2 regions of the Alteromonas sp. 5NS40-0096 genome follow, and region 1 is predicted to be linked to the other one. Evidence: predicted binding sites of a transcription regulator. Region 1 holds the regulator's gene; the other holds the start of a gene.

The links. Region 1 encodes FliA, which starts transcription of late flagellar genes. Its sites were predicted from a motif close to CTAAAGNTNNNNNNNNNNNNGCCGATA; they were not measured.
Region 2: a site for FliA is predicted at 7,293-7,319, ahead of AC27G9_RS02610 (VC2046/SO_2500 family protein). Genes of this name have one in related genera too.

What each region holds. Positions count from the first base shown of each region.
Region 1 is NZ_BAAJLQ010000003.1:526,296-538,263, forward strand. It holds gene flhA (flagellar biosynthesis protein FlhA) at 1-816, shown strand, start outside; gene flhF (flagellar biosynthesis GTPase FlhF) at 847-2,268, shown strand; gene AC27G9_RS12300 (MinD/ParA family ATP-binding protein) at 2,265-3,137, shown strand; gene AC27G9_RS12305 (RNA polymerase sigma factor FliA) at 3,134-3,862, shown strand; gene cheY (chemotaxis response regulator CheY) at 3,910-4,293, shown strand; gene AC27G9_RS12315 (protein phosphatase CheZ) at 4,329-5,075, shown strand; gene AC27G9_RS12320 (chemotaxis protein CheA) at 5,088-7,307, shown strand; gene AC27G9_RS12325 (protein-glutamate methylesterase/protein-glutamine glutaminase) at 7,327-8,493, shown strand; gene AC27G9_RS12330 (ParA family protein) at 8,541-9,317, shown strand; gene AC27G9_RS12335 (chemotaxis protein CheW) at 9,314-10,039, shown strand; gene AC27G9_RS12340 (chemotaxis protein CheW) at 10,057-10,548, shown strand; gene AC27G9_RS12345 (DUF2802 domain-containing protein) at 10,616-11,044, shown strand; gene metA (homoserine O-succinyltransferase MetA) at 11,249-11,968, shown strand, end outside.
Region 2 is NZ_BAAJLQ010000001.1:565,147-577,114, forward strand. It holds gene AC27G9_RS02560 (DUF6279 family lipoprotein) at 1-288, shown strand, start outside; gene AC27G9_RS02565 (DMT family transporter) at 292-1,209, shown strand; gene AC27G9_RS02570 (TrmH family RNA methyltransferase) at 1,227-1,829, shown strand; gene AC27G9_RS02575 (NIPSNAP family protein) at 1,854-2,159, shown strand; gene AC27G9_RS02580 (hypothetical protein) at 2,281-2,766, shown strand; gene AC27G9_RS02585 (LysR family transcriptional regulator) at 2,763-3,677, opposite strand; gene AC27G9_RS02590 (SDR family oxidoreductase) at 3,761-4,621, shown strand; gene AC27G9_RS02595 (DUF2177 family protein) at 4,765-5,250, opposite strand; gene AC27G9_RS02600 (hypothetical protein) at 5,290-5,580, opposite strand; gene AC27G9_RS02605 (response regulator) at 5,582-7,222, opposite strand; gene AC27G9_RS02610 (VC2046/SO_2500 family protein) at 7,352-7,840, shown strand; gene trhO (oxygen-dependent tRNA uridine(34) hydroxylase TrhO) at 7,919-8,917, shown strand; gene AC27G9_RS02620 (EF-hand domain-containing protein) at 8,977-9,219, shown strand; gene AC27G9_RS02625 (DEAD/DEAH box helicase) at 9,306-10,640, opposite strand; gene AC27G9_RS02630 (CoA transferase subunit B) at 10,736-11,392, opposite strand; gene AC27G9_RS02635 (CoA transferase subunit A) at 11,392-11,968, opposite strand, start outside.

The DNA of each region.
Region 1 (11,968 bases):
GTCAGTATTGGCGAAGCACAAATTAGCCACGATGAAGAAATGGCAATCAACCCCGGTCAAGTATTTGGCAAGTTAGAGGGCCGACCGACACAAGATCCCGCGTTCGGTTTAGAAGCCGTTTGGATTAAACCTAGCAAGCGAGAGCATGCCCAAACCCTTGGTTACACTGTCGTGGATGCAGCAACAGTTGTTGCCACTCACCTAAGCCAGCTCTTGACCAATAACGCCTACCAATTGTTGGGTCATGAAGAGACCCAGCAGTTGTTGGATATGTTGGCGAAACACAGTCCGAAATTAGTCGAAGGACTGGTACCAGATATCATCCCGCTCAGTACTGTGGTGAAAGTGTTGCAAACCTTGCTCTACGAGGGTGTGCCTATTCGCGACATGCGTACCATAGTGCAAACGCTGTCTGAATACGGCCCTAAGAGCCAAGACCCTGATGTCCTAGTCTCTGCTACCCGAATTGCGCTCAAGAGATTGATTGTTCAAGAAATAAGCGGTGGGGCTCAAGAAATCCCCGTCATAACTTTGGCGCCAGACTTGGAACAGATGTTGCACCAGTCACTACAAGCGGGTGGAGAAAATGGCGCTGGTATCGAGCCTGGACTTGCTGACCGGATGCAGCAATCGTTACAGCAAGTTAGTCAACAGCAAGAATTAGCCGGAGAGCCGGCGGTGCTGCTGACGTCGGGAATGTTGAGGCCAGTACTGTCTAGATTCCTGAAAAATGCCGTGATGGGACTGCATGTCTTGTCTTATCAGGAAGTGCCAGATGATAAGCAAATTAAAATTGTTAGCTCAATAGGTCAATAATCTGACAGCGATTGAGAAAAGAGGTTGGGAATGAAAATTAGACGTTTTTTTGGCAAAGATATGCGAGAGGCGCTAAGCCTTGTAAAAGCCGAGTTAGGTCAAGACGCCGTTATTATGTCGAATCGCAAAGTCGCTGACGGCATCGAACTCGTCGCCGCGTATGACAAAGAGCCAACACCCAAAGTGGCACCTAAAAACGAATCGTTTTCAGGAAAACCTGTTCCGACGTTGAGCGAGATTATCGGTGACGATGGTCCCGATAGTCTTAAAGCGCTATTGGAGAAGCAATCTCAGCAATCGATGCAACAACCTCACACGTCAACACAAAGACAGCCAGCACCTCAGCCATCGGTTCAACCTCATTCTCAGCCCCGAGCCCAATCTCAACCTCGAGGTATGACACAACCGGCAACCAAGCCCGCACATGAACCCGAACTTTTTTCAGCCGATGCGCTTGTCGACTCAAAAGTTAATGAGGTGAATGATGGCTTTGACGATTTCTCCCAACCGTCACAATCGTTAAAGCAAGGTGAATTAGACAGCATTAAAGAAGAGCTAGCCTCTTTGCGCAGCGTGCTTCAACATCAAGTTGCTGACTTAATGGAAGCGAAGCAACGCCGCCAGCGTCCTACCTTGAGGTATTTGGCACAGCGACTTGAAGGAATGGGGATTAGCCGAAGCCTAGCCGAGCAACTCGTAAATTATACGCCAGCGGATTGTACTGAACGAGAGGCTTGGCTATACGTTTTAAAACTTTTAGCTAATCGCGTGAATGTTTCTGGTAATGATATCCTGTCTCATAGTGGTGTGGTCGCGCTTGTAGGACCCACTGGCACAGGTAAAACGACAACAGTTGCTAAACTTGCTGCTCGTTACGCGCAGAAATACGGTGCAGACCAGGTAGCGATGATTACTATCGATACTTATCGTATTGCCGCTTTTGAGCAATTGGCTACTTATGGCAAAATCATCGGTTGTGTTACGCGAAAGGCACAGTCAAGTGAAGAGCTTGCTGACCAGTTGTTCCAGTTGCGTCACAAACGCCTTATTTTAGTGGACACTGCGGGCTTTAGTCAGCGCGATAGTCGTTTAATTAAACAGTTGACGAACTTTACTCAGGCTAATACGCAACCCATTAGACAATATTTAGTTGCACAAGCGAGTACGCAATATTCAGCATTGCAGCATATATTTGATGCATACGAGTCGGTAAAACTTGATGGATGCATATTCACTAAAGTCGATGAATGTTATAGTCTGGGCGAAGCATTAAGTGTTGCCATCGAGCGCCAAATTCCGGTGAGTTATGTCACCGACGGACAGCAAGTCCCTGAGGACATTAAAGTTGCTGATGGAAAATCTCTCGTATCTGCTGCCGCAAAGCTTTATAAAAAGTACGGATTGAATCATACTAGAGGCAATCATGTGGTAAATGCAGCACGAGCAGTATGATCGAAGATCAAGCGAGTAGCTTACGAAAGATGAATCAATCACGGTTAATCAAAGTTATAGCAGTCACCGGCGGTAAAGGTGGCGTAGGAAAAACAAACATCACGTTGAACACTGCCATTTCGATGGCAAAGCAAGGTAAACGCGTGATGGTATTGGATGCCGACTTGGGTCTGGCAAACGTCGACGTTATGTTGGGATTACGGGTGGAAAGAAACCTGTCCCATGTCTTGTCGGGCGAATGCACACTGGATGATATTCTTATCACCGGCCCTCATGGCATCAAGATCGCTCCAGCAACGTCTGGCACACAGTCTATGACTGAGCTGTCGCCGACGGAACATGCTGGCTTAATTCGCGCTTTCAGCGAATTGCGCTCTCAAATTGATGTACTCATTGTGGATACCGCGGCGGGCATTTCCGACATGGTATTGAGTTTCTCAAAAGCATCTCAAGATATCCTTGTTGTGGTCTGTGATGAACCCACTTCCCTGACAGATGCGTATGCATTGATTAAACTCTTGAACAGAGAGCACGGCGTATTCAAGTTTAAAATTGTTGCGAATATGGTGAGGGATGTTAGAGAAGGGCAAGAACTCTTTAGCAAACTGTCAAAGGTAACAGGGCGTTTCTTAGACGTGGCACTAGAGCTAGTGGCAACGGTTCCCTTTGATGAAAACATCCGTCGCTCAGTGAGAAAGCAAAAGGCGATAGTTGATGCTTTCCCCAGTTCTCCAGCGTCTATGGCCATCACTCAGCTTGCAGCTAAAGCACTACAATGGCCAATCCCAGCTCAGCCTGGCGGACATCTGGAGTTCTTTATTGAACAGCTTATCTCGAATAAAAACAGTGTGGCGGGTAATCAAGGGTGAATAGCAAAGCAGCTGCTTACCAACAACAAGTCGATAAAGCGCAGCTGGTAGAGCAGCACGCTTCTCTTGTTAAACGTATTGCACATCATTTGATGGCAAGATTACCGGCAAGCGTATTAGTTGATGACCTTATTCAATCCGGCATGATCGGCTTGCTGGAAGCTGCCAAAAATTTTGATGGTAGCAAAGGCGCGAGCTTTGAAACTTTTGCCGGTATTAGGATTCGCGGCGCTATGCTCGATGAAATCCGAAAAGGTGACTGGACGCCTCGCTCTGTGCACAAAAACAGCCGAGCTATTACAGAAGCGATCAATCAGGTTGAGAAAGAAACCGGTCGTGACGCGCGAGACGCCGAGATTGCAGACAAGCTAAATGTGCCGATCGCGAGTTATCACCAAATGCTCGGTGAAGTGAACGCGGGCAAGTTGGTGGGTATTGAGGACTTAGGCGTCTCTGAGGATGTTCTGACTACCGATGATAACCGCGGAAATGACACGCCTTTAGAAGATTTAATGCAGGGCGCTTTTCAAAAAGCGCTCGCACATGCTATTACTACATTACCAGAACGTGAAGCTATTGTGCTTTCCTTGTACTATGATGAAGAGCTGAACCTCAGAGAAATAGGCGAAGTACTCGAAGTCAGTGAATCAAGAGTGAGCCAAATACACAGTCAGGCCATGCTAAAACTCAAATCACGAATGCAGTCATGGCGGACTGGTGAATAGAACCACGAACTAAACGATAACAATTTAACCCCTCAGTGGAGGCCATTTTGGATAAAAATATGAAAATTCTTGTGGTAGACGACTTTTCTACTATGAGACGTATCATAAAAAACCTGTTGAAAGACTTGGGCTTCTCCAATATCCAGGAAGCAGATGACGGTAGCACTGCATTGCCGATGCTCCAACAAGGTGATTTTGACTTTGTTGTAACTGATTGGAATATGCCTGGAATGCAAGGTATTGATTTGCTGCGCAACATTCGAGCTGATGACAAGCTCAAACATTTGCCAGTACTCATGGTAACCGCCGAAGCCAAAAAAGAGCAAATTGTTGCAGCGGCGCAAGCCGGCGTAAATGGTTATGTTGTTAAACCATTCACAGCAGCAACGCTAAAAGAGAAACTTGACAAGATTTTTGAACGTTTAGGTTAATCCAGGCGCTCCTGAAATAATAAGAGGATAACTGGATGTCAACAAACTCTAACGTCCCAATATCGCTCGAAGAAGCAAAGCAGCTCGTCACGTATTTGGAGCAAGGTGATAACGAAGCGGCTAACGCTTTGTTGGAAGCCGCTTCATTGAAAGAGTCGATCGAGCTTTTTGCGGAAGTCGGTAAGCTGACTCGTCAGCTCCATGACTCTTTGAACAATTTCCAATTGGATGAGCGCATTGCAGGTCTTGCGAATCAAGACATTCCTGATGCACAAAGCCGCTTGACCTACGTTATTGAAGAAACGGAAAAAGCTGCCAACACGACAATGGATGCGGTTGAGGCAAGTATGCCTATCGCTGAAAACTTGTCGGAGCGCATTAGCCAAGTGATGCCTGAGTGGAAAAAGCTCATGTCTCGCGAAATAGAACTGGGTGGCTTTAAGTCATTGTGTACCGAATTGGACCAGTTCCTTGAGCAAACGTCTGCCGATTCGACCAAGTTGACCAGTTTGTTAACTGAAGTGTTAATGGCACAAGGCTATCAAGACTTAACGGGCCAGGTTATTCGCCGTGTTATTGAGCTCGTAAAAGAGGTCGAAGACAGCCTAGTTAACATGCTCACAATGTTTGGCGAAAAAGAAGTCTCTAATTTTGCTAATAAAACTGAGAAAAAGAACGATAAAGTAGAAGCAGAAGGTCCAATTATTGACGCAGAGTCGCGTGATGATGTTGTTCAAGGTCAAGATGATGTTGATGACCTTCTGTCTAGCTTAGGTTTTTAGGGGAGCAGGCGCATGTCGTTTGATGTGGATGAGGATATTTTACAGGACTTCTTAGTCGAAGCAGGCGAGATCTTGGAACAGCTCCAAGAGCAACTGGTAGACTTGGAAAACAATCCTGAAGATGCAGATTTGCTAAATGCCATATTCCGCGGTTACCACACTGTGAAAGGTGGCGCCGGATTCTTGTCGTTGACAGAATTAGTGGAGATATGTCACGGTGCGGAAAATGTTTTTGACATAATGCGTAATGGTCAACGCACATTGACCCCAGAGTTGATGGATGTCATTTTGCAGGCCACAGACGTGGTCGTTGAGATGTTTGAGCGCGTAAAAGCGCGCGAACCTCTTGAGAGTGCAGATGCAGCGTTGGTTGAGGTGCTACACAAACTTAGCGAACCTGAATCCCCTGATGAAAACATTTTTGGCAATGCCGACGACACTTCAGCGGCTGCACCTGCCGAAGAACCCGCTTTTGAGTTAGAAGAAGCGCCTGAGCCTGTTACACAGGCAAGCGACGGTGGTTCGATCGAAGAGATAACAGAAGACGAATTTGAAGCGCTACTTGACGAGTTGCACGGCTCTGGCGCGCCTGGGCAAACAGCAGCGAAACAGGATGAAGCACCTGCTCCAAGCGCTGCACCAGCTTCGGATAGTGAAGATATCACCGATGATGAATTCGAAGCGTTATTAGACCAGCTTCATGGCAAGGGACAGTTTGGCTCAGAGTCTAATCCTGAACCTGCGAAAAACGAAGCACCCAAAGCACAAGAAGCGGCTGGTGGTGATGACGAAATTACTGACGATGAATTTGAAGCCTTGCTAGACCAACTTCACGGTTCTGGCAAAGGGCCTAGTGTTGACGCGCCGGCCCCCCCCAAGGCGGAAAAACCAAGAGTTAAAGTAGATGCCGAGGCGACAAAAGCGGTAGAAAAGGCGAAAAAAGAACAAACAGCTAAGCCGGCGGCCAAAGCGAAAGCGCCAGCGAAACCCGCTGCGAAAGCTGCGCCAGCGGCACCAGCGAAGAAAGATGACAAGAAGCCAGCTCCTGCTGCGCCTCAAGCAGAAACCACAGTTAGGGTCGACACTAAACGGTTAGACCAGATCATGAATATGGTTGGTGAGCTAGTTCTTGTTCGCAACCGATTGTTAAGTCTAGGGATTAACCTCAACGACGAGAACATGTCGAAGGCAATTGCAAACCTCGATGTCGTGACTGGCGACCTGCAGGGCGCGGTAATGAAAACCCGCATGCAGCCTATCAAAAAGGTATTTGGTCGTTTTCCTCGAGTCGTCCGAGATCTAGCGAGAAGCTTAAAGAAAGAAATTGTTCTTGAGCTAGAGGGTGAAGAGACCGATCTAGATAAAAACTTGGTAGAGGCACTGGCCGATCCACTAGTTCACTTGGTGCGGAATTCTGTTGACCACGGTATCGAAATGCCTGATGACAGGGTTGCAGCAGGTAAACCAAGTACCGGTGTTGTTAAGTTAGCAGCCTCACAAGAGGGTGACCATATCCTGCTTACTATCACTGATGATGGTAAAGGCATGGATCCAGATAAACTTAAGGATATCGCGATTAGCCGAGGTGTACTTGATGCCGACGCAGCGGCAAGAATGTCAGACGTAGAAGCTTTTAATCTGATATTTGCACCTGGCTTCTCTACCAAGACTGAAATCAGTGATATCTCTGGCCGTGGCGTGGGTATGGATGTGGTGAAAACCAAAATCAACCAACTCAACGGTACAGTCAATATCGATTCTAAAATGGGTCAAGGTACTCGACTTGAGATCAAGGTACCACTTACCCTTGCTATTTTGCCGACCTTAATGATTGTGGTGGGTAAACAAACCTTCGCATTGCCTCTAGGCGCAGTGAACGAAATCATCAATATGGACATCAAGAAAACCAATACGGTTGATGGTCAGTTGACTATGATTGTTAGGTCAAAAGCGATACCACTGTTTTTCCTTGGCGAATGGTTGATTCGCGGTGGAGCAACAATCGATCGCGAAAAAGGCCATGTAGTTGTTGTGCAAATTGGTACTCAACAAGTGGGTTTTGTTGTCGACGCACTGATTGGTCAGGAAGAAGTGGTAATCAAGCCGCTAGACGCATTGCTGCAGGGAACGCCGGGCATGGCGGGGGCGACAATTACGTCCGATGGTGGTATTGCGTTGATACTCGATATTCCGAGCCTGTTAAAACGTTATGCTAGAAAGGCGCTTAAATAAAAATAAAAGGAAACCGTAAATGGTCTATAAAGTCCTTATTGTGGACGATTCGACCTTTTATCGTCGCAGAGTTCGCGAAATTCTTAATGAAGATCGCGAACTCGAAGTTATCGATGAAGCGCGCAATGGCCAAGAAGCCATAGAAAAAATCAAAGCACTCAAACCCGATGTGGTCACGATGGACGTAGAAATGCCCGTTATGGACGGCATTGCTGCTGTTAAAAAAGCCATGTCTGAGTGCCCCGTTCCCATCATAATGTTCTCTTCACTCACTCATGATGGTGCTCAAGCAACACTTGACGCACTTGAAGCTGGGGCGCTGGATTTTTTACCAAAGCGCTTTGAGGATATCGCTCAAGATAGAAAAGAAGCGTCTTCGCTGTTGAAGAATAAAGTGCGTATGATCGCAAGGCGTAGTGGTATTACACGCAATCGTGGCGTTGACGCGAAAGGTACCAGTACGCCTCGTACACCACGTACTACGTTTTTACGTTCTTCTAATGTTTTGACCGGCAATCGCACGTCGGTGTCATCTTCGATGAGCAGTGTGCCCAGCAGTATGCCCGCGGTAAACGTTGAATCGGTTAAATCTGTGGTTCGCTCTGGGAAACGTTACAAGGTTTTAGCGATCGGAGCTTCGACTGGTGGTCCTGTTGCACTACAAAAAGTGCTCACGGCATTGCCTGCAAATTTTCCATATCCGATTGTACTCGTACAGCATATGCCTGGCACCTTCACAACGGCCTTTGCTCAGCGCCTGAACAACCATTGTAAGATTGAAATTTCTGAAGCGGTGAGTGGGGATGTTCTTAAACCTGGCCATGCTTACCTTGCCCCTGGTGGCAAGCAAATGCTCATCGAAGGCACGTCGTCCCAAGCGCGAATAAAAGTGACCGATGTATCCGCGGATGAAAAAATCAGTTATAAGCCTAGTGTCGATTTAACTTTTGGTAGTTTAGCGCGTGTATTCGGCGGTGACGTACTCGGTGTAATATTAACGGGCATGGGAGCTGATGGCAGAGAAGGTTCCCGAACCTTAAAAGGTCGCGGTGCAAAAATTTGGGCCCAGGATCAAGAGTCTTGTGTGGTCTACGGGATGCCGCAAGCGGTTGCCCAAGCGAACATCTCAGAAAAGAACATTGGGCTAGAGAATATTGCTAGCTGTATCCTAACGGAAATGGGGTAAGAGTGTGAAAGCTAGTCGGGGAAAGTCGTGCTAGGGAGTATGCCAATTTGAAGGTTTGGACGATTGCGAATCAAAAAGGTGGTGTGGGTAAAACCACGACGACGGTAACGCTTGGTGGCTTGCTAGCGCAGCAAGGCAAGAGAGTGTTATTGCTTGATACCGATCCTCACGCTTCATTGAGCTACTACTTTGGCATTGATTCTGAAGAGTTATCCACTTCGGTTTACGATATTTTTATTAATAATCAATCTGTCACTGCCGATAACGTTCTTGATTGCTTGTGTCCAACTAAGTTAGACAGTTTATTTATTTTGCCTGCAACCATGGCACTGGCTACGTTAGACAGACAAATGGGCATGCAAAGTGGTATGGGGCTCGTACTCAAGAAAGCGCTAGACAAAGTCAGCCACGAGTTTGACTACGTGCTGATGGATTGCCCACCCGTACTTGGTGTGCTAATGGTAAATGCATTAGCGGCTTGCGATCGCGTTATCGTACCTGTGCAAACCGAATTTTTAGCCTTGAAAGGGCTAGATAGAATGATGCATACCCTTGAAATAATGGGTAAATCGTTAGCCAAAGAATTTGACACTTTGATAGTGCCAACTATGTTTGACAAAAGAATCAATGCTGCACTTGATGCACACAAGCGCTTGATTGCGGATTACGGCGACAAACTATGGGAACATACTATTCCCGTTGATACGCGATTCAGAGACGCGAGCCAGGCGCAGTCGCCTGCTTCGGTAGCATATCCGAGAGCGCGAGGCGTGTATGCCTATAAAAAGTTGTTAGAACAGTTGGAAAAAGAGACCCGTTTATGACTAAGAGTACGCCATTCGCAAGAGAAGATGTCATGAAAGACTATCTCGATGGCTTACTGCAGGAGCCTGATGCGCCATCGGAAGCAACAGAGCGCGCTGCGAAGCTTTTGGAACAAGCTTCCGTTGCAATGCCAGAGATTGAAGTTCAAGATGACGCATATGAAGAGCCCGTTGAAATCGATGTCCCCGCTATTGAGACTGAACCGGAGAGTGAAGTCGCGGTAACGTCAAACGAAGCGCCAGAGTTTGCTCCAATTCACGATCAGCTGGAGTCCACGTTTCAGGCGTTGTTTTTTGAAGTGGCGGGTTTAACAATGGCAGTCCCCTTGACGACATTAGGTGGTATCCATAACCTAGACAAAGTCGGACCATTAATTGGCAAACCAAAATGGTTTAAGGGCGTGATGCTTCATAGAGAAGAAAAACTTAACGTTGTGGATACGGCGCAATGGGTCATGCCAGAAAAATATGACCAAAATTTGGCAGAGACGCTAAACTATCAATATCTTATCATGTTAGGTAATAGCCCTTGGGGGCTTGCTAGTGATAAATTGGTTAATACCGTTACTTTGTCAAAAGAAGATGTTAAGTGGCGCGAATCCATAGGCAAACGGCCTTGGCTCGCGGGAATGGTAAAAGAAAAAATGTGCGCGTTGGTAGACGTGTACCAACTTATTTCAATGTTGAACAATGGCTTAGGCAGTAACGACCAGATGCCATAGCTTTGGGAGCCAAGTTAATGAATGACGAAAGAACAAATAACGCCGCAGCAGATAGCAACGATGAGGTGTTGCAGTGGGTAACTTACCGATTAGGTGAGGAAACCTATGGCATTAACGTGATGCAGGTACAAGAGGTATTGCGATATACCGAAATTGCGCCTGTTCCTGGTGCTCCAGAGTACGTACTTGGTATTATCAATCTACGTGGTAATGTTGTGACTGTTATTGATACTCGGGCAAGGTTTGGTTTACCGCCAACGGATATCACTGACAACACGCGTATTGTTATCATCGAATCAGATGAACAGGTTGTGGGCATTTTGGTTGATAGCGTAGCCGAAGTGGTTTACTTAAAATCCTCTGAAATTGACAGTGCGCCGAATGTTGGTACAGAAGAAAGTGCTAAATTCATTCAAGGTGTGAGCAACCGCGATGGCGAGCTACTTATTCTTGTCGATCTTAACAAGTTGTTAAGCGACGAAGAGTGGGACGAAATTAGCTCACTGTAAGTGTCTCAGAGGCACGAGCTATCGTGCCTCTTCCTTTCTAAAGCTGAAGTGTGAAGTAGATACCTGTTTGTTAGAACACGTTTTTAATCCAACCGTAATTTTTTCGATACTCGTCGTACTCGGTGGCGTGGTAGCGATGTTGCTGATAGTTATTGTTGGTCTTAAACGCCAATTGGCGAATCAAGTATCAACCTTGAGTACGATTAAACTCGCTAATCGAGATTTAACACGTACGGTATCAGATATTGCTAATCAGATTGAGGAGGAACGTGCGAAAAGTCTGGTCATGGCTAAACAATTCACCGCGTATCAATCCGAACTCGATCAACTGGGAAACAAACAAAGAGAATTGGAACAACAAGATCCCAGTACTCGTTTGTATCAAAAAGCCGTACAACTTGCCAAAGACGGAGCATCTGTTGATGAGTTAGTGCAAGCATGCGACCTGCCACAAGCTGAAGCCTTGCTTCTGGTTAACCTTCATCAAAGCAATTAACCGTCTCAATCGAGGCGTTGCTCAATCTCGAGCAAAAGTGACGGGCGTCGCCCACTGGACTTTCCCATACGTTTCTCTTTACTTATGTCCGACATGAGCCGGCTTTTTTTAAATAAGCGTATGGACGTCTAGACGTAAACTTGTTGACTTTTTTAGACGTCTAGATGCACAATCAGGTAATTAAACATCACTATTGGGGTGAGTATGCCTATTCGAATACCTGCGGAACTGCCGGCACTGAATGTTCTCGGTGGTGAAAATATCTTTGTAATGGATGACCAGCGTGCCACAACGCAGGATATCCGTCCGATGGAAATCGGAATTTTGAATTTAATGCCCAATAAGATCGAAACGGAAGTTCAAATCCTACGCATGTTGTCGAATACGCCATTACAGATCAATATCGATCTGATTCGTATTGATAACCATACATCGAAAAATACGCCTCAAGCGCACGTCGATAACTTTTATCTAGGGTTCGATGAAGTAGCCAGTAAGAGTTATGATGGACTGATCATAACCGGTGCTCCCTTGGCCATGTTGGCTTATGAAGATGTGAAATATTGGAATAAAATGAAGACCATCATGGATTGGGCCAAACGCCACGTTCAATCTACGATGTTCTTATGTTGGGCCGCTCATGCTGCTATCTATCACTTTTATGGGAAGCGCCGCATCTTGCGATCTGATAAGCTCTCAGGTGTTTTTCAGCACCAAGTCCAAGACGTACACAATGAGTTGATGCGCGGTTTTGATCCAGAGTTTTACGCGCCGCATTCGAGATTTGGTGAAGTGCCAATTGCGGATTATCAGAGTATTGATGGGCTAAACGTACTAGCCAGCTCGGAGAAAACTGGCGCCTATATCGTTGCTTCCGAGGATAAGCGATTAGTGTTTATCACTGGACATCCAGAGTACGACCCA
Region 2 (11,968 bases), on a different contig from region 1:
ACTGGTTTGCAAAACATCGAGTATCGTCGGAGGATTCAGCAAGCCGCGAAAACGTTATTTGAAAACAAAGATAGCAATGCCAACTTCGAACAAGACTTAGTGTATTTATTGACTCACACAGATGAATTTCGAGGCGAAAAATACATCGCAGATTCGGACCACAATAGAGCCTTGTATACTGCTATGATGAGTGATGTATTGCCCACGCTTTCTAGCAAGCAAAAACGCAAGCTAATCAAACAAATACAAGATATGATAGAGGACTTTGAAGACTTATCGGAAGCGTGATGCGTGTCTAATACCGTTCGGCCATTATTTGGATTTTCACTCTCACTGATTACAGCGGTGTTATGGGGAGTATTACCGCTGTTTCTCGCTATATGTTTACAAGTCATGGACAGCGCGACGATTACCGTTTATCGGTTTATTGTCGCTGGCCTGTTCGTACTTTGTGTGTTGATGGCCAAATCAGCAATGCCTCCTTTTCGGAAAATTGGTACATCGGCGTTGTTACTTGTTGGCGCTGCCACAATAATGCTAGTGGTAAATTACGTAACAAACGTGATTGGTTTGAAATACTTAAGCCCCGGAAGTGTGCAGGTGTTGATGCAACTTGCGCCGTTGGCGTTGATGCTCGGGGGGGTCTTTATCTACAAGGAACCCTATACGCGAATTCAGTTTATCGGTACCTGCGTTTTGCTGATAGGTTTAGGGTTATTCTTTAATCAACGACTGCCACAGATTTTGGCTTCTGAAACAGAAGACAGCTTGGGGATCATTATCATTATTGGGTCTGCCCTTGCTTGGGCAGGCTATGCGCTTTGTCAAAAAGTGCTGCTTCGGAAAATGACAGCCATGCAGTTAACCCTGTTCATATACCTGTTGGGGGCATTGATACTGGTTCCCTTTAGCGAGTTTTCGTTGATCATTGAACTCAACAGTGTGCAGTGGTGGTCACTTGGCTTTTGTTGTCTTAACACTATCATTGCTTATGGCGCTTTTACTGAGGCTTTGAGAATATGGCATGCCTCTAGAGTCAGTGCGGTTATTGCGCTAGCACCAATCTTTACATTTCTATCCATGTTAGTTGCAGAACACATTGCCCCTGATTGGTTTATTCAACCTGAAATGGGTGTCATGGCGTGGGCAGGAGCTGCCTTGGTGATTGGGGGTTCAATTATTACCGCACTAGGTAAAGCAAAGACATAAGTTGAAAGGTGGTTATCATGGATGTTAAGGCCTCATCTTGGCGTAAAAGAGCGGATGAAATAAAACCTTTCCGCTGCAAAAACACAGTTGTAGTGTTAGAAAACCCGATGGACGTCAAGAACATAGGTACAGCAATCCGTAATGCTAATGCCATGGGCGTGGATAAAATCTATGTAGTTGATAGTCAAAAGAAGCTGCCTGATGACTGGGAATCGATGCGCAATCGAAGGTCGCTGTCTAAAACCTCGGTATCGGCCATACGTTGGACTTTTGTAAAACGTTTTGATAGCACAGAGGCGTGTATTAGTCATTTACGCAAAAAGCGTTTTGTGTCGGTAGTGACTTCGCCTCATGTGAAAGGTAAGAAACACTGTAATCTGGAATCAGCGGATTTTACCCAAACGCGTTTGGCAATCTGGTTTGGCAATGAGTCTAGGGGTATTAGCAATGAGGCGCTGGCTCAAAGTGAGTTTTGTACCTCTATCCCGATGTTTGGAATGATTGAGAGCTTAAATTTGGGTACGACAACAGGCATTGTCTTATACGAAGTCACAAAACAACGCCGTGCATTTCAGGAAAAGTACAAGCGTGCTATTCGCCGCCCTAAAGTAAAAACGTAAAAAGCATTTTAAGGAGAAAATGAGATGGTCACCTGTTACTTAAAATATCAAATTGATCCCTATAAAATTGAAGAATTTGAGCACTACGCGAAGCTCTGGATCCCATTAGTCGAAAAATTTGGCGGGCAACATCACGGCTATTTTTTACCCTCGGAGGGGGCCAGTGACATTGCATTTGCACTGTTCACTTTTCCAAGCCTAGCGGAGTATGAATCCTACAGAGAAAGATCATTCGCTGACGCGGCGTGCTCGGCTGCGTTTGACTACGCCAAAAAGACTCGCTGTATATTGAGTTACGAGCGCAGTTTTTTACGACCTGTATTTAAATAGCATCAAGCAACAGTCGACAACGATTTAAGCGCCTGGAGTATAGGGCGCTTTTTTTTGCTTTTTTTCCGTCTTATACAATACTCAAGGTTATGTTTTTACTCGAAAGTTTTGGGGTAGACGAGTGAATTGCACCAGTCATCTTGTTTTTTCGTGTATTGCGCTAGGGGCTGTTAGCCCAATAGCAAGTGCCAATAATGAGCACCATGGTGGCATTGATCACAAAGCTCATCCGCATCATTTATCTGTACTTGTAGGTAATACCGATTTGGACAACGAAGGGAGCGGCTTTACACTGGGTATCGATTATGAGTACCGAGTAAATGACGTTCTCGGTCTCGGCGTTGTCGCTGAATACGCACGAGGAGATTTAGAAGCATGGACGTATTTACTCGTTGCCGATATTCATATTACCAACCAATGGATACTACAAGTCGGCCCAGGTACAGAACATACCGATAAACACGACTTGTTTGTGGCGCGGTTCGGTACGCTGTACGAATTTGAGTTTGAGGGTGGTTGGACACTTGCACCCCAAATACATTATGACTATCACGATGGAGGTGATGACGCTATCGTTTATGGAGTTGCATTGGGAATGGCGTTTTAAAGCTTAATCTGTTCGGATGTCACTGCCTCTACCAAATGACGTAGCCACTTGTGCGCTGGGTCTTGGTGGTTCCGGCGCAGCCAATACATATTCACATCATTACTTTGCAAAGACAATGGCGTGTCGAAACTCACGATAGGGTGGTGAAGACAACAAAATGCGAGGTATCTTGAAGGACCTGTCCAAATGACATCTGAACCAGCGAGAAAGTAAGGCGCGTTTGAGAAACTGAAATTGATCCCATGTAAACGCCGAGTACGCCCAATTTTGTCTAAGGCATTATCTACGACTGAACGCCTGCCATCATTGATACTAGACAGTAAATGCGGATAGTGCAGATAGTCATCTAACGTTTTATGTGTCTCTAAAATGGGATGATTGGCGTCGACACAAGACGTGAAGCCGTCTTGGTAAAGTTTCCTGTGTTTGATTCGAGAATCGTCAATCTCTCTTATGCCGATGGCTATGTCGAAAAGACCTTGTATCAGCCCTTCAGTAATCGTGTTGGCGTTGATTTTAACTAACTTGAGTGTCGCATTCGGCGCAAGTTGGCGAATTTGGTTCAACAACATTGGCCCATACATTTGTTCGAAAAAATCCGAGCAAGCGATTGCAAATGTTGTTTTCGTGGTATGCGGTTCAAAGACCGAGGGTTGAATAATGTTGTCAAGCTGAACCAACCATTGTTTTAATGCCGGGTACAAGCTCGCGGCCCGTTGGGTCATCTCCATTTTGTTGCCGTGGCGCACGAATAAATCATCTTTAAACGCCACTCTTAACTTTTTCAAGCTATGGCTAATCGCAGACTGCGAAAGATGAAGGACTTGCGCGGTGTTTGTTGTCGTGCCTGATTCGCACAAAACGACAAACAAGCGGATCAAACTAATACTGAGGTTATGATTTGTATTCATAGCAATAGGCAATCAATGTCATTACCTTCATATCCTAACGCCTTGTTAGCATGACGTCCATCAACACTAAGAAAGGCGAAATCATGAATATATTATTAACTGGCGGTTTAGGTGGATTTGGGATACTGATGACAAGGGAGCTTGTAAAGCGCGGGCACAAGGTCATCGCCACCACGCGACAACTCAACAGGCAATCGTCAGCACAAGCTGAACTCGAAAATTTAGGCGTCAGTGTTATTGAGATGGATGTCACTTGCTCCCACAGCGTAGAAGAAGCGATCGCACGTTGCTATACAGTGGTCGATAGACTTGACGTTGTCGTTAATAACGCGGGGCAGGGAGTCTTTGGGCTTCAAGAAGCCTTTTCAGCAAATGACTATTTTAGACTATTTGATATCAATCTATTTGGTGTTCAGCGAGTATTGAAACACGTGTTACCCCATTTACGCTCACAGCAAGGCGGCCTAGTTGTCAACGTGTCGAGCTTACTCGGCAGAGTCGTCTTACCTTTTCACGGTCCTTACAACGCATCTAAGTGGGCACTGGAAGCGATGACAGAAACGTATCGCTATGAGCTCTCGAGTTTTGGTATTGATGTCTGCTTACTTGAACCGGGCGGATACCCCACATCATTTGGAGCAAATTCGATGTCTGCAGAACAGGATTTAAGCGACCAGTACCAGGACTTATTGCCACAACCTCAATTTTTTGCCGATAGCTTTGCTACTGCATTAGCTAATAACCCTCAACAAGACCCGCTAGATGTTGCAATCGGGTTATGCGATTTGATTGACACTCCTCACGGACAGCGCCCACTGCGAACAGTCATCGATAAGCTAGGTATGGGTGACGCTGTCAACCCATTGAATGAGGCGAACGAGATGATGACTGACCAAATTTACAAGGCATTTCACATCGACCATATGAGGCGCTTGAACCGATAAATGAATAGACTTTTGTGTCATTGGTAAAAACAGCCACTTTACTGTCATCAATGCATAATTGACCCATTGAGAGTCGCTATTTTCGGTATAGGATTTAGTACGTCCAAAATAGGCTTCGTGAGGATACGAAGCCTAATGTAACGCTATTTGGTCGTATCATTCCTAAACTTTTGGAACCCTAGCCATCCTGCTCCAGCACTGATAGAGGTAATCACAATGCCCCATGCCCAATCTATCATGGCGATATTCAGGGGAAAGCCTTCAATAACACTGTAATTGGTAAGGTTATAGGTGCCATAGCTAGCGAGGCCGAGCAAAGCGCCATCGATACATGCATACAATAGAGACTGATCGCGATTGGCGACGACTGCTAGAACGAAAACCACGCCACCGTACAGCAAATAGAACACCAACCAAGGCCAGGTAATAATGTCGCTTCTAATAATGCTTGCCATAGCGTCTTGGTACCAACTTGAAGCGATAACACCCAGCCACAGGGCGTCAAGTAGTGCAAAGCACACAAATATACAGACGAGCGCCCCTGCGATACTAGGTGCGAAACGGATAATGTTTTTAAGCATGAGTAAATCCGACAATACAGCTAGGCCTATGAGCCTAGTCAAGTTCATGTTTTTTCATTGAGACACTGCTAAGTGCGGTTTAGACTGCTAATTCTGCTCTTCACGCTGACCGAGTGGTTTTTGATCACCTTTACATATGGTGTCGTAGTCGTCTCGGTAATAACGCAGTTCTTCACATTGAGACTCGTAGAGTTTTTTCGCAGTAAGGGCGCGTTGAGGATATTGATTATCTCTCATCGCTTTGGCCCAAGTCGCACACTCTCGCTCTTGTCGTTTTACTTCTAAAATGTCTTCGCAAGGGTTACTTGTTGCACATCCGGAAGTCGCGAGTGCAATCGATGCTATCAAGGCCGTAGATGGAATCCAGTGGTAACGCATATTATTTCCCCAAATATCGTTCAATATCTTCTTGCAAGCTTTTGAGCTTGTCTTGGTGTATTTGCCTCAGTGGCATACCATCTACCACCTTGTATATTCGCCGGCACTCTTTAACCAACAAAGGTTCCGGTTTCTTCCCTTTATCGAGTATTTTTAAAATACATTGAATTAAGTTTAGTGCAACGCCACTGTTTACGGGAGAAAATTCAAGCGCGAGGCTAAATTGCGCTTTTGCTTGCTCAAATTTACCCTGCTGATAAAGCTCAATACCTTCCTTGTTATGCTTGGTATAGTTAGCTTGACGTTCGGCGAGAAGTGCACTTTCGTGTTGTATGAGTTGTTGCGTATAAGTATCTAGGCCATCATCAGAGTCATTTAACTGTTTACCCAGTGATTGGGCCTCTTCCCACTCTCCAATGTCATACATCAGTTTTAAGCTATCGGGTGCAAAACTCGATGGAATCTTTCCAAATTTTCTCTCTATATGTTGTTGAGACACCATGAGTTGTTTTTTGGCATCGAGCATCTTGCCGTCTAATGCCGCAATACGCGCGTGAATCAACTCCTCGTAGATAGCAATATCAAATCTATCGGCATACCTAACAAGACTGTCGTCGTACTTGCCTCGCTGAACCAACAAGATCGCTTCTTGCTGGTAGCGATTCTTTTGGCTTTTATCCGTGGCATGTTCTGCGGCATCTAAGATGCTGCGCATATGATTACACCAATGAGACACATCTTGATGAACTGTGCGTTTAGATAGTTGCCATATTGACAGGCTTGCTTCTGTCAGGAGTGGGTAATCATTGTTTTGTTTAGCAATATTACATGCCGTCAAGTGCCGTTGTAGCGAGTAGGGTGATATCTTGATGGCTTGTTTTATTGCATCAATGGCCTCATCCCCTTTATCTAAATTATTTTGAGCCTCAGCCAATATGTCATAGGCTTCTGCACTAAAGCGGTTTGAACTGAGAATCGACACCGAGACCGCTTGCGCTTCTTCGAAACGTTGTAAATAGTTAAGCGTCTTACCTCGGGCCACTTGTGCCCAGAGCGGCGTTTTTTTTGTGATGTACTTTTCGATTAATGCGAGTGCTTTAGGGTAATCCGCTATATGCCAATAGAGTTCAACCAGTAACTGGTTCACATGGCGTTGCAAAGGAGTACTTTCAGAGGCTAGCAACTTTGCCTGCGTGATAGCATTGTCCCAGTTATCTTCGAGTATGGCGCTGTAAATGGGTAACATGTATTGCCGTTTGACCCATGCACGCTGCAGCCGACTTTTTAACTGTGCTTGAGAGAATGGCTTAACGATATAATCATCAGGCCGTCTTTCAATCGAACCAAGTACCACTGGTCTGGCACTGTCTGCACTGATAATTAGTAATATTGTCGCAGGCTTAACTAGTTTTCTTACTCGCAGCTCTTCTATCAGTTCGAAACCATTTTTCTTTTCATTGCCCAAGTGTAAGTCAGCAATGACGATATCAAATTTATGCTTCCTGCAACTTGCTACTGCTTGATCTGCATTACCGCAAATCACTACATCCGTTGCGCCCATTGAGTTGAGAAGGCCGCGCAGTAACATTAAGAACGGGCGCTGATCTTCAACGATTAAAATCCGTTTGTCAGCATATTTCATACAACATAATCCACACTGTTGATTCGCTATCGGTATGTTCTTTCATCTTGTCTTCGAAAACAAGAAAATACTAAATAATTCAGAGTGTCAGCCGAAAACAACTAGTAATAATAATGAGAGTTTCGAAGCATGGCACTACCTTCGGCAATAACGCCGATACAGCAAGCAGATTTAGAGTATAGCGGTAACCTGGCGCAAGCGACCGAGAGTGGTGCGCTCTTTTCACTGCTATTGGCGCTTCACTTTCGGCCAGCAAATGAGTACCTCAAAGGCGCTGATGACTCTCAACAAGAGGTAACAGATCCTGATTTCCCAGACCGCCTTAATCAATATCGTCGCCCAAAACTCAACGCCGATTTGGCTACGATAGCGGCAAACTACCACAGTGCTTCATTGCTGAATAAAGGCCTGTTAAAAGATTTGTCTTTACATCAAGCAATGCACCCAGATGCACTCGGTTTTAAACCCGAAGGTCAAATTCTCGGTGAGGACATCATATCGAATTGCGATTACGCTACCCAGCAAAGGTTGAAAAAGACCTCTGACCTAGACAATACCCTTCCTCTGGATTACACCAAACTGGCGGACATAGTACCTGTCGCGACACAAATGCTTTGACGTCTGTCACGGTTCTGGTATAGTCCGCGCCGCATTTTTGCACTGGTTTTACGTTCCAACTAGCAAAGGTAACAGTTAATGTCACACTATATTGTTTGCGCAATGTATAAGTTTGTTGCGCTTGAAAATTACAAAGAGATGCGTCAACCATTACATCAGGTAATGGAAGATAACGGAATAAAAGGCACATTATTGCTCGCAGAAGAGGGTATTAATGGCACGGTTTCCGGTAGCCGAGAAGGCATAGATACGCTGCTTGCCTATCTCAATTCAGATTCACGTATTAATCCCATTTCGTTTAAAGAATCGCTTCACGAAGAAAAGCCTTTCTATCGCACTAAAGTGAAATTGAAAAAAGAAATTGTCACTATGGGCGTGCAAGGTATAGATCCAACAAAAACAGTAGGGACTTACGTTAAGCCCAAAGATTGGAATGAATTGATTAGCGACCCTGAAGTTTTGTTGATCGATACGCGAAATGACTATGAGATTGAAATAGGCACATTCCAAAACGCGGTGAACCCAAACACCGAAACTTTCCGAGAGTTTCCACAGTACGTAAAAGACAACCTAGATCCAGAAAAACACAAAAAGGTTGCAATGTTTTGCACCGGTGGCATTCGATGTGAGAAGTCTACCGCCTATTTAAAAGAACAAGGTTTCGATGAGGTGTATCACCTTGAAGGTGGGATTTTACAGTATCTTGAAGATGTGCCGAAAGAAGACACGATGTGGGAAGGTGATTGCTTTGTGTTTGATAACCGCATTGCCGTAAATCACGATTTAGAGAAAAGTGTCTACGATCAGTGTTATGCATGTCGCCTTCCGATTACTGAAGAAGACAAACAAAGTGATAAATACGAAGCTGGTGTGAGCTGTCCTCATTGTTTTGGTAAACACTCCGAGCAACAAATTGCGCGTTTTAGAGAGCGTGAAAAGCAAGTCCAACTGGCCCAAGCCCGAAATGAAGAACACGTGGGCACAGAAGCACGCAACGCCATGGTTAATCGTCGCAAGCAAAAAGCCGAAGAGCAGCGTGAACGCGCGTTAGCTGCGAAGTCCAACCAGCAATCGTAGACAATAGTCATTGTTGGGCGTAAACTCTTGTCTATGGAAGCTTTTATTGAGGAGCGTATATGAGCGCCCAACTAACAGACGAGAAAATTGCTCAAATTAGGGATGACTTTGGATTCTTTGACAAAGATGGAAATGGTCAAATTGATCTACCTGAGTTTATTGAGCTCTTAACCGTGTTATCGCCAAAAACAAAGGCGGGAAATGTCGAGGAAGGTTTTAAGCTTATCGACAGCAATGACGACGGTTTTATCGACTTCGAAGAGTTCTTGTCGTGGTGGCAAGAATGCTGGTGGGAATACTAGTCCTTACATATTAAAAAGCCGCTATTAAGAGCGGCTTTTTTGTTGTTCAAGGACAATTAGCATAAGCATTTTGCTAAGACGTGTTTCTACTCTTCATCATCTGCTAACAGCTGGCGAGGCTTCCGCTTAACTGGTACAAAACCCACGTCCTCTCCTTGCATCGTATGTACGCGTTTAGTGTGTTTTTTGACGCCACTGGGTGAATTGGTTTTCTTTTTGCCTCCAGACTGAGCATTTGCCTTGCTCTTTATCTTAGAGGAATTTGATTTGAACCCCTTAAATTCAGCCGGTAAAGAAGGATGGGGAGCACACGCCAAATCGTAGTTTACGTGTCGACTGATCGCGACAAAACTCTTCCAATCTCGAGGCCCAACAAAGGATAGTGCCGTACCTTGCTGGCCTGCTCTGCCAGTCCGACCTATTCTATGAATATACTCATCAGATTGTTTCGGCAGGTCAAAATTGACAACCAACCCTACTTTATTGAGGTCTAAGCCTCGCGACGCTACGTCGGTTGTCACCAATACAGAATGTTGTCCACGACTAAACGACGTCATAATGCTTGCCCGCTGGTTTTGGGGCAAATCCCCACTTAACGCTATGGCATCCATATGCTTGGCATTTAATAGGGCGGTGAGGCGTTGGGTATCCTCTCGTGTAGCAGTAAATACGATGGCTTGGTTAAAGGACTGCTGTTCCAAACATGACACTAACATGTCATCTTTGTGACTGACATTATCCGCAAAATAGAGTGACTGTTCGATATCTCCGTGTTCGTCTGTGCTCGAACCTACGGATACTCTAACGGGGGATTGCAACAATTTTCTCGACATGTGTTTCAATTCAATATTATCGAGTGTCGCTGAAAACAACATCGTTTGTCGTTTTCGATGATCGGCAAAGCCATTAATCATCGTCAATTGGGGGGCAAAGCCCAAATCCATCATACGATCTGCTTCATCAAAAATAAGCAGCTCTAAGCCATTCAAAAAGAAAGATTTGTCTTCTAAATGGTCGGCAATTCGGCCTGCGGTACCTACGATGATATGAGGGCAGCGTTTGAGCGCTTTAACCTGATCATTATAGTTTTCACCACCGACGATAAGCTGGCATTGCACGCCTTGTTTCGTTGCCAACCATTTTGCTTCAAGAAAAACTTGTTTCGCTAATTCTCGGGTAGGGGCCAATATAAGTACACGAGGATCTTGTCGGCTAAGCGGCTTTGTGGTCATTAGACGATTCAGAGTAGGAATCAAAAACGCCAGTGTTTTACCTGACCCGGTTTTCGATGATGCAACAATGTCCTTGCCTTGAATGGCAGGTAGGATTGTCTTTTCTTGAATTTCGGTTAGCGTGGAAAAGCCTTTTTCCGAAAGACGGCTGATAATTTTGTGATGGACTGGTAAGTCGGTAATAAGCAAGGGATATACTCTAATAGCAAACTGGTGCCATTATCCCTGATTCGCGAAGGGAGATAAAGAGGCCATCAGCAAAAGCTACTGGCCTCAGTATCAAATCAGAATGTCATTTCGGGAACGTCGCCTTCAACAATAAGTTTACCCGCGGTTTTGTCTTGAATTTCTTCAATGGAAACTCCCGGCGCGCGTTCACGTAAATGAAAGGCTTGGTCTTTCACTTCTAGTACGGCTAAATCTGTGATGATTCGCGTGATACAGTTGACGCCCGTTAGTGGCAATGTGCAAGCTTCAAGTAACTTTGAATTACCACGCTTGTCTGCGTGCGTCATTGTCACAATGATATTTTTAGCACCGGCGACTAAATCCATTGCTCCACCCATGCCTTTTACCAGTTTCCCTGGGATCATCCATGAGGCAATGTTGCCGTTTACGTCCACTTCGAAGGCGCCAAGGACTGTAAAATCAACATGACCACCGCGAATCATGGCAAAGCTTTCCGCAGAATTGAAAATTGACGCACCAGTGATAGCTGTTACCGTCTCTTTTCCTGCATTGATCATATCTGCGTCAACGTCTTCTTCAGTCGGGTATGGGCCCATTCCGAGCAAACCATTTTCAGACTGCAGCATCACTTCAATGTCGTCAGGGACGTAATTCGCGGCTAGCGTAGGAATGCCGATACCAAGATTGACGTAATCACCATCTTTGAATTCTTGAGCCACGCGCATGGCAATTTGTTCTCTAGTCAAAGCCATTATGCACTCTCCTTATTCGACGTTACACGGCGTTCTATACGTTTTTCAAACTCGCCTTTAATTACACGATTTACGTATATGCCCGGTGTGTGAATTTGCGTCGGGTCTAATTCGCCCGGCTCGACGATTTCTTCTGCTTCTACAACGGTAATCTTGCCAGCGGTTGCAGCCATTGGGTTAAAGTTTTGCGCTGTGTGACGATAAACACAATTACCGTAACGGTCTGCTTTCCATGCCTTTACAATAGCGAAGTCGCCCGTGATGGCTTCTTCGAGAATGTACGGGCGACCGTTGAATTCTTTGACTTCTTTGCCTTCTCCAACGGGAGTGCCGTATCCTGTAGCAGTGTAGAATCCGGGTATACCTGCACCACCTGCTCGCATTTTTTCAGCAAGCGTACCTTGTGGAGTGAGTTCTACCTCTAATTCATTGTTCAATAACTGTTGCTCAAACAATGCGTTTTCACCAACGTAAGACGACACCATTTTCGCGACTTGTCTGTCTTCAAGTAGAATGCCCAAGCCGAATCCGTCAACGCCACAGTTGTTAGAAACGATTGTCAGCCCCTTGGTGCCC